4 regions of the Paenarthrobacter sp. MSM-2-10-13 genome follow, and region 4 is predicted to be linked to each of the others. Evidence: riboswitches for the same ligand, from Rfam matches in the RefSeq annotation. Region 4 holds a riboswitch; each other region holds the start of a gene.
What was found. A riboswitch is a leader RNA that binds a small molecule or an ion and turns the genes downstream of it on or off. The one in region 4 is predicted to bind thiamine pyrophosphate.

Region 1 (2,195 bases), on a different contig from region 4:
AAATGGAAAGGAATGTGCCCGGGGCCTTCCACCATCACCTGGACGTCGAACTCCCACGCCCGCTGCGTCAGCTCTGCTAGGGTGTCCAACTCGGCGAACTGCGCGGCGTCGTTTGCGTCCGCAATGGAACCGGGACGCAGCCCGTCTCCCAAGGAGAACGCGACATCGTACCGGGCAAAGATTTCGCAGAGCTCGTCAAAGTGCGTGTAGAGGAAGTTCTCCTGGTGGTGGGCAAGGCACCACCCGGCCATGATGGAGCCGCCGCGGGATACGATGCCCGTGACCCGGTTGGCGGTCAACGGCACGTACCTCAGCAAAACGCCCGCATGGATGGTCATATAGTCCACGCCTTGCTCGCATTGCTCAATGACGGTATCGCGGAAGATTTCCCACGTCAGCTTGTTGGCCTCGCCGTTAACCTTTTCAAGGGCCTGATAGATAGGGACTGTTCCGATCGGAACAGGTGAGTTGCGGATGATCCATTCACGCGTCGTGTGGATGTCGTCCCCCGTGGAGAGATCCATCACCGTGTCAGCGCCCCACTTGGCAGCCCACTGCAGCTTGTCCACTTCCTCGGCGATGGAGCTGGTGACCGCTGAGTTTCCGATGTTGGCGTTGATCTTGACCAGGAAAGCTTTGCCGATGATCATTGGTTCGGATTCGGGGTGGTTGATGTTGTTCGGGATGATCGCCCTTCCCGCGGCAACTTCGCTGCGGACGAGTTCAACATCGCAGTTCTCCCGCAAGGCGACGAACTGCATTTCAGGAGTCACAACTCCCTGCTTCGCGTAGTGCATCTGCGTGACAGTCCTACCTTCCACGGCGCGGCGCGGCACGGGTTGCGCGCCCTTCCACTCCGCTGACGCTGCCCCACGCCGGACCGCGGACTTGCCGTCGTCGAGCAGGTTCCGCTGCCGACCGGAATAGGCTTCCGTATCTCCGCGGGCTTCGATCCACGGTGCACGGAACGGCTCCAACCCCACCACCGGATCGCTGCCTGGGCCTGCTGTTCGGTAAACCTGCAAAGGTGGATTGGCTAGCCCGTTGGGGGAGGGCTCCAAGGCGATCGCGGTGACGGGGACGCGTATGCCGTTGTCCGGATCTTCCAGCCACGCCAACGAGTGGGACTGCAACGATTGCGTGACGGACTGTTTTTGGTCCATGCCGAACTGATTTTGGACAGGGCTGTGCTGTGTTTCTGCGGTGCTCAAGGGAATACTCACTTCCTTCGCCGGCATTACCCGGACAGGTTCAACGGTCGCAGACTGCATCAGTCCGATCTCAGCCCCTGCAAGGGCTCCCGTGTGGTCGTAGACGAAGCTACCACAGCTACGAACCACCGCCCAGTCACATGGTGGGAACCGGCTCTGCCATGCCACCCCGGCTACGCTTTTGCCATGGCCAACATCATCGAATTCAGTGGACCCGTGCTCGTCTCGGCGGACGAAGAGCGCCAGGGGCTATGGTCAGTGGACGGCACCTTGACGTTCCAGCGTCCCGCTTCTGCGCCGGACAGAGTGCTGGACGGTTGGGTCCTGCCGGGTTCGGTTGACGCTCACTGCCATGTCGGACTCGGTGTTGGAGGAGCCGTTGATGAGCACGCCACGCTGGCCCAAGCCCAAGCAGACCTCGACGCCGGGACGCTGTTAATCCGCGATTGCGGATCGCCCTCGGACACCCGCTGGGTACAGCAGCGATCGGACTTGCCCCGCTTGATCCGTTCAGGCCGGCATATTGCGCGGAGCCGGCGGTACCTCCGCGGCTTGGGGCATGAAATTGAGCCCGCTGAACTGGTTGAGACCGTACGAAAGGAAGCCCGGGACGGCGATGGCTGGGTGAAACTAGTGGGCGATTGGATAGATCGCGACGTCGGTGACCTCGCGGTTTCCTTCCCGGCCAGGACCGTGAAGGATGCCATCTCAGCGGCACATGATGAAGGTGCCAGGGTCACGGCTCACTGTTTCGCTGAGGACACCATTGACGACATGCTCGATGCCAATATCGATTGCATTGAGCACGCTACCGGTCTCCTCCCGAGGCACCTTCCCCGCTTGGTGGAGCAGTCGGTGCCGATTGTTCCCACGCTGGTCAATATCGCTACCTTTCCCGATATTGCCGCGCAGGCAGAGCCAAAGTTTCCGAAGTACGCGGATCACATGCTGCGTCTGTGGGAGCGTCGCCATGAGCGTGTGTTG
Region 2 (2,195 bases), on a different contig from region 4:
GAAGCATTCCCGCCGGATGACGGGCCTTGGCCTGACAGCGTAGACGCCGGCCAGCTCAGGACCGGCTAGGGCTCAACGGTGTCCAACGCCTGCAGCAGCGACTTCGCTGCCGCCGTCGGGTCTGTTGCCTCCGTGATGGCGCGCACGACGACGATGCGGCTGGCCCCCGCGGCGACCACCTGTTCAACGTTGCTGTGGTCGATGCCGCCAATGGCGAACCATGGAAGTGTCTTCACGTCGCCTGCACGTTTCTGTGCCTCTGCGGCATATGTGACCAAGCCCGGACCCACAGCCGCGCGCCCGGGTTTGGTGGGCGTTGCCCAGACCGGACCCACACAGAAGTAGTCCAGTCCCAAGGGACCTTGGGCGGTAGCAATTGCCGCGTCGATTTGTTCCGGTGTGTGGGTGGAAAGACCGATGCCGGTGACATTCGGCAGGAGTGTGCGGGCGGCCGTCAGAGGCAGGTCCTTCTGACCGATGTGGAACACGGGAGCCCCGGAAATACTGGCAACATCGGCCCGGTCGTTGACAGCCCACAGCCGTCCGTGCCGTTGTGCGACGCTCCGCAAAACGGCCAACATTTCAAGCTCCTCGGCAGCTTCCAGCGTCTTGTCGCGGAGCTGGATGATGTCCACACCACCGGCGAAAGCGGCGTCCACAAAGTCTTCAAAATCGCCCTGCCGTTGACGGGCATCAGTGCACAAATAGAGGCGGGCAGAGGCGAGGGCGTCAGGCTGGGTCATGGAAACCAGAGTAGTTCCTCTAAACTGGGCACGTACTGCGGGAGCCGCGACATTCGTCATATGACTGTCCGGCTGAGAGGGCTTCAGCGCCGACCGCTTGACCTGATCCGGCTAGTACCGGCGTAGGGAAGGAAACCAATGGCAGATCCCCGCCATACCCCCATCCAGGCAGACGTGGCCGTCATTGGCGGCGGCATCATAGGCCTGGGCATCGCCCACGAAGCCAGGCGGCTGGGCCGTTCAGTGGTGCTGATCGACCCCGCCCCGGCCTCGGGCGCAACGTTCGCCGCCGCCGGAATGCTTGCACCCGTCAGCGAACTGCATTACCAGGAGGAAGACCTCCTGGAATTGATGATTGAGTCTTCCCGGCTGTGGCCCTCCTTCGTGGACAGACTGCACTTGGGGGGAGCGGGCAGCGGATACCGCACGACGCCCACCCTCGCCGTGGGTGCCGACGCAGCCGACCGCAGGGCGCTCGCAGACCTCAGGAACGTACAGCTCGCAGCTGGCTTGGGAGTCGAACCTCTTGCCCTGCGGGACGCGAGGAACCGCGAGCCGCTCCTTAGCCCGCAGATTTCCTGCGCTTTCGACATTCCCGCCGACCACCAAGTGGATCCGCGAAAGCTCGCCGCCTGCATCCTGGCTGGATTGGCTAACCATTCGCCTGACGACGCCTCCTGGGTGCCCGGGGCCGATGACGGATTCGCCGTTCTTTCCCCGGCGCGCGGTGTGCTGCGAGATGGCGGGCGGGTCACCGGAGTGGAACTCGAATCCGGAGTCGTGGTCCTTGCCGCGGAGACTGTGGTGGCCAACGGGCTGGGGGCATCCCACGTGTCGGGGCTCCCTGAGGGACTGACCCTTCCAGTGCGGCCGGTCTATGGCGACATCCTCCGGCTTCGCGTCCCCGAAAAGCTCCGGCCCTTGGTGACGTCCACTGTTCGGGGGATGGTTCGAGGCGTTCCGGTTTACATCGTTCCCCGGGACGACGGAACCGTGGTGATCGGAGCGACGCAACGCGAAGACCGGTTGTCAGCGACTTCCAACGCAGTCTCGGCCGGCGGCGTCTATCAACTGCTGAGGGATGCCCAAACTCTGGTCCCCGCAGTGGCGGAACTGGAACTCCTTGAAGCAACTGCCCGCGCCCGCCCCGGCACTCCGGACAACGCCCCCCTGCTTGGACGGGTCAGCGGTCCCCACGGCGACATTGACGGCTTGGTGATCGCTACAGGATTCTTCCGCCACGGTGTACTCCTGACTCCCGTAGCCGCCAGGATCGTGGGCGAACTCATCAACGGATCCAAGGACCCTCGATGGGCTCCGTTCCTGCCTGATCGCTTCGCGGGCAACGCTTCAGTTCCCCAAGTACTCACACCAGCAGCACACGCTCCCACCAAGGAAACAGCATGAACATCAAACTCAACGGAACCGATCACGCAGTCTCCGATGACGCAT
Region 3 (2,195 bases), on a different contig from region 4:
TTGAAGAAACGGTCACCAAAAACAACCTTGAAGCGGCCGAGGAAGTGGTGCGCCAGCTCCGTCTGCGCGACATCGGCGGCATCATCGTCATCGACTTCATCGACATGGTCCTCGAATCCAACCGCGACCTCGTCCTGCGACGCATGGTGGAGTGCCTGGGCCGGGACCGCACCAAGCACCAAGTGGCCGAGGTGACGTCCCTGGGCTTGGTCCAGATGACACGTAAGCGCATGGGCACCGGCCTTCTTGAGGTATTCGGTGAGCAGTGCGAGCACTGCGCCGGCCGGGGCGTTGTCACGCACGACGAGCCCGTTGAACACCGGCGCGCCAACGTGGTGGCAGCCGAGCAACACCGCCCGCACTCCGAGGTACAGCAGCCCGCTGCACGGACGGAACGCAAACGCCGCCGCGGGAAGGGTGGGGGACAGGCCGTAGCCGAAACCCCTGCACAGGTCCATACGACGACGACTACCCCGGTTGCCCCCGCGACCCCGACTGAACCGCAGGATCCTGCCCGGCAGGCCAAGGCGGAGGCCACCAGGGCTGCCCTGGCAACCATTGCCGCTGCGGCGCACGCCGCGCACCTGCACGACGACGAAGTTCACCGTGCAGAAGAGCAGGCACGGGCGGCCGGCCAACACCAAGGGACGGCCGACGCCGGATCCGGAACCTCAGCCGGCAACGAAGCGGGGGCATCAGCACATGAAGCCGCCAACCGCGATGCAGCCGCCCAGGAAGCCAGGTCCACTCCGGTCCTGCGCTTCGGCGGAGAAGAAGTTGCGTTGCCGTTCGTGGAGCATCACGAGGAACCGCAGGCAAACAAGCCTGCCATGAGCCTGGACCTCCTGGCGGAAGCGTTCTCCCACCTTGGCGCCGCTCCGGCATCTGAGGAACAACCCGCTCCGCTGGCCGTACAGGAGCCTGCTGTGGCCCGGAAGGCTGACGCACCGGCGCGGGTTGAGGAAGATCCTGAGGCTTCGGCATCTCCGCGGGGTCGTCGTGGTCGTCGCAACCGCAGTGCCAGCCGGGCTCAGGGTGCGGCCAATGAAACCAGCGTCGAGCACCATGTGGTGACGGCCTCGGCCCCCCAGGGCTCGTCCCATGAGGCCAAGGCGCCCGTGGAGCCAGTCAAGAAGGCGCCGGCCTCCGAGCCCATCATTCTAGGAGTCGGGGTTCCAGCCTCGGAGCTTTAGTCACGGCCGAGCCGCTCTCCGCGGCCAACATCGGCTGAAAGGGCCCTGCGCTACCTGCCTCCGGCGGTAGCGCAGGGCCCTTTCGCGTTGCCTTGAATCCTTGGCGGGGGACGCGTTCCACGGTCACATCCGGGCTCCCGGATGGTTCGGTACCTGCAGCACCAGGCTTCCCGGCTAGGCTAGGGGACTGACACGGGGTGCCGGGCGATGGGCCCGGCTGAGATCCAGACCCGTTGAACCTGTCCGGTTAGCACCGGCGAAGGGATGTCCTCATGGCTGCATCACTACATTCATCTGTGTACCCGCTCCACTCGGTATACCCGCTGGACGCTCACACGTCAGCCCGCCAGGTCCCGCGCGTTCTCACTATTGCCGGTTCGGACCCTTCCGGCGGTGCCGGAATTCAGGCGGACCTGAAGAGCATTGCAGCGTTGGGTGGGTACGGCATGGCTGCCATTACGGCTCTCACCGCGCAAAACACAGTGGGGGTGAGCGCAGTCCACGTCCCTCCGGCGCATTTCCTGCGTCAACAACTGGAAGCAATTAGCGGCGACATCATCGTTGATGCCGTCAAGATCGGAATGCTCGGCGATGCTGCCGTCATTGCCCAGGTCCGGGACTGGCTCGAAGAGGTGCGCCCCGCCGTCGTGGTTCTTGATCCGGTGATGGTGGCCACCAGTGGCGACCGGCTGCTGCGGGAGTCCGCGGAGAATGCCCTGCGTTCACTGCTACCCCTTGCCCACCTCATTACTCCCAATGTTCCTGAGCTTGCCATGCTGCTGGGGGAGCCTGAGGCAGCAGACTGGGCTTCGGCACTGGAGCAAGGCAAGCGGCTTGCTGCGGAGTACGGAAACACAGTTCTGGTCAAGGGTGGCCACTTGCCGGGCCCGGAATGCCCGGATGCCTTGGTGAACACCACAGGGCTTTTGTCACGGGATGTTGTGGAGGTATCAGGTCCCCGCGTGGCGACGCGCAACAGCCACGGAACAGGTTGCTCTCTTT
Region 4 (2,195 bases):
TCGTCCCTTGGGACGGCGAGGTTCTCCGCGCCGAAGGCGACGTCGTCACCCACGCGCGAGAGGACCACCTGTGTCTCAGGGTCCTGCTGCATCAGCCCGGCCCGGCCACGCTGCTCGCGGGGCGCGACGCCGTCAATCAGCAGGGAGCCGGTCTCATCCGAGTCGTCTTCCTCGTCCCCCAGAACCCCGGCAAGGGCATGCAGGAGCGTGGACTTGCCCGCACCCGAAGGACCCAGCAGCAGCACGCGCTCCCCCGGTTCAATCCGAAGGTCCAGGCCCTCAATGGCAGCTTGGGCCCGGCCTGCATGCCGCCACCCCCAGCCCTCGGCGGAGATGGCAGCAGGCTGCACCGCGCCGCTAAGTGTGGCGGACATCAGTTGAAGACTGGCTCCGAAGCGGCCTTGCGCGAGGCAAAGGAGCTCAGCACCCCGGTCTTGGCCAGCCCGCGCGTCGCAATCCACGAGAGTGCGCCCGCGATGATCGCCCCGGAGATCGTGGTGAAGGTGATGTAGGCCAGCTTGTCGATGGCCTCGTAAGCGATGTTCCAGCCCCAGGGCAGGAAGGAGTCGTTCAAGCCGCAGAACAGGCCCGCGCCGGCGCCCGCAAGGAGAGCAGTGGGCAGGTTGAACTTCTTGTACCGGAAGGCCGCGAAGATGAGCTCGGCGCCGAGGCCCTGCAGGATGCCGGAGATGAGTACAGTGGTGCCGTACTGCGAACCCATGATGAGCTCGCCCGTGGCGGCAACAGCTTCGCAGAACAGCGCTGCACCCGGCTTGCGGATAATGAGCATGCCCAGGACCGCAGGGATCATCCAGCCGCCGGCGATCAGACCGGTGAGCGGCGGATACGTCGCATTCATGGGGATGGAGACCAGTGCGGCGCCCTGGGACCATGCCCAGAAAATCACGCCGCCGGCAATGGCGATCAAAGCCGCCACAACAATGTCTACAACACGCCAGTTATAACTGGTCTTCTTCACGCTTACCGTGGTCATTTTCTGCCTCCTGAGGTTACAGGAGGGGAAAGTGCTACCCGTCATCCAGCTGGCCTGCGCCGCCCGGATCCGGACACTCTGAGAAGCTCGACTCCCTTGCGCCGGTACTAACCGGATCAGGTTCGAGGGTCTGCGGCTATCCGCACTCTCAGCGCCCTCGCGTCTCCTGCATCTCTGCAGAGTCCGACGGCGGCGCTCCCCTGTCGTTATCAAATCTGCCCTGATGGGCTGGTTCAGTTTACACCTGAGCCCGTGGCGGGCGCTGGTCCGTTGGCCGGCATTCAGTCACAATCAGCCGCGGTAGAGCCCAGTGCTGAACCCCGTGCGCGTTGCGAGGCCCACTCTGCACCCTAAACCCACACCATTCCCTGCACACCGGGCCACACAACGGGACCTGAGAGAATGAACCAGCAGACTTCACCGCGGCAAAGGGGCACACTTCATGACGGACCTTCCCACCACCCATAGCGCTGTGCCCCAACCACGTCTGGCTGCAAGCGTCATCCTGCTCCGAGATGCCCCTTCCGGGCTCGAAGCCTTCGTCCAACACAGGGTCAGCACCATGGACTTCGCCGCCGGAATGGTGGTCTTCCCGGGAGGACGTGTGGACTCCGCGGACGGGTCCGGGTGGGACTACCCGGCGGAATTGCTTCAACGCCACGCGTCCGAGTGGAACCAGAGCTCCGTGGGCGCGAATCCTGCCGAAGCCGTGAGAAATGCCGGGACAATACTAACTGCGGCCATCCGCGAGGTTCAGGAGGAGGCCGGGCTCACCATCGAAGCCGCACACCTCCGCCCGTGGGCCAACTGGATTACGCCCACAGACATGCCCAAGCGCTTCGACACCTTCTTCTACATTGCCAAGCCAACAGCTGGTGCTACGCCCCAACACCAAACAACCGAGGCTTGGCAATCATTGTGGATGCCTGTGGCGGAGATTCTTGCAGCGGAAGCGGCCGGCACTTTGAAGTTGATGCCGCCAACCTATTACCTCCTCAAGGAACTTGCCGGGTTCGGAACAGTTGACCAGGTTTGGACGGCCGAGCACAGCGTCGTCCCGGTGCTGGCGCCGGTGGGCTCCATGGCAGCGTTCCTTAAGGAGCGGGAAAACCGTCGCTAACGCGTGCGATGGGTGTAGCCAGCTAGGCTGGGGACATGAACCTCTTCTTTAAGCTGATCGGTGCCGGAGTGAGCCTCGGGG

Region 1: another riboswitch for thiamine pyrophosphate. It lies ahead of thiC (phosphomethylpyrimidine synthase ThiC); the one in region 4 lies ahead of HAV21_RS14410 (ECF transporter S component).
Region 2: another riboswitch for thiamine pyrophosphate. It lies ahead of thiO (glycine oxidase ThiO); the one in region 4 lies ahead of HAV21_RS14410 (ECF transporter S component).
Region 3: another riboswitch for thiamine pyrophosphate. It lies ahead of thiD (bifunctional hydroxymethylpyrimidine kinase/phosphomethylpyrimidine kinase); the one in region 4 lies ahead of HAV21_RS14410 (ECF transporter S component).

The regions. Positions count from the first base shown of each region.
Region 1 is NZ_JAAOXO010000001.1:682,400-684,594, forward strand. Features, by position in the region: gene thiC (phosphomethylpyrimidine synthase ThiC) at 1-1,163, opposite strand, end outside; TPP riboswitch at 1,207-1,314, opposite strand; gene HAV21_RS03180 (amidohydrolase family protein) at 1,398-2,195, shown strand, end outside.
Region 2 is NZ_JAAOXO010000001.1:338,996-341,190, forward strand. Features, by position in the region: gene HAV21_RS01665 (ferritin-like fold-containing protein) at 1-43, shown strand, start outside; gene thiE (thiamine phosphate synthase) at 66-743, opposite strand; TPP riboswitch at 771-889, shown strand; gene thiO (glycine oxidase ThiO) at 882-2,150, shown strand; gene thiS (sulfur carrier protein ThiS) at 2,147-2,195, shown strand, end outside.
Region 3 is NZ_JAAOXO010000001.1:827,108-829,302, forward strand. Features, by position in the region: gene HAV21_RS03995 (Rne/Rng family ribonuclease) at 1-1,193, shown strand, start outside; TPP riboswitch at 1,377-1,475, shown strand; gene thiD (bifunctional hydroxymethylpyrimidine kinase/phosphomethylpyrimidine kinase) at 1,466-2,195, shown strand, end outside.
Region 4 is NZ_JAAOXO010000007.1:85,452-87,646, reverse strand. Features, by position in the region: gene HAV21_RS14415 (ABC transporter ATP-binding protein) at 1-374, opposite strand, end outside; gene HAV21_RS14410 (ECF transporter S component) at 374-994, opposite strand; TPP riboswitch at 1,070-1,206, opposite strand; gene HAV21_RS14405 (NUDIX domain-containing protein) at 1,437-2,114, shown strand; gene HAV21_RS14400 (DUF4235 domain-containing protein) at 2,150-2,195, shown strand, end outside.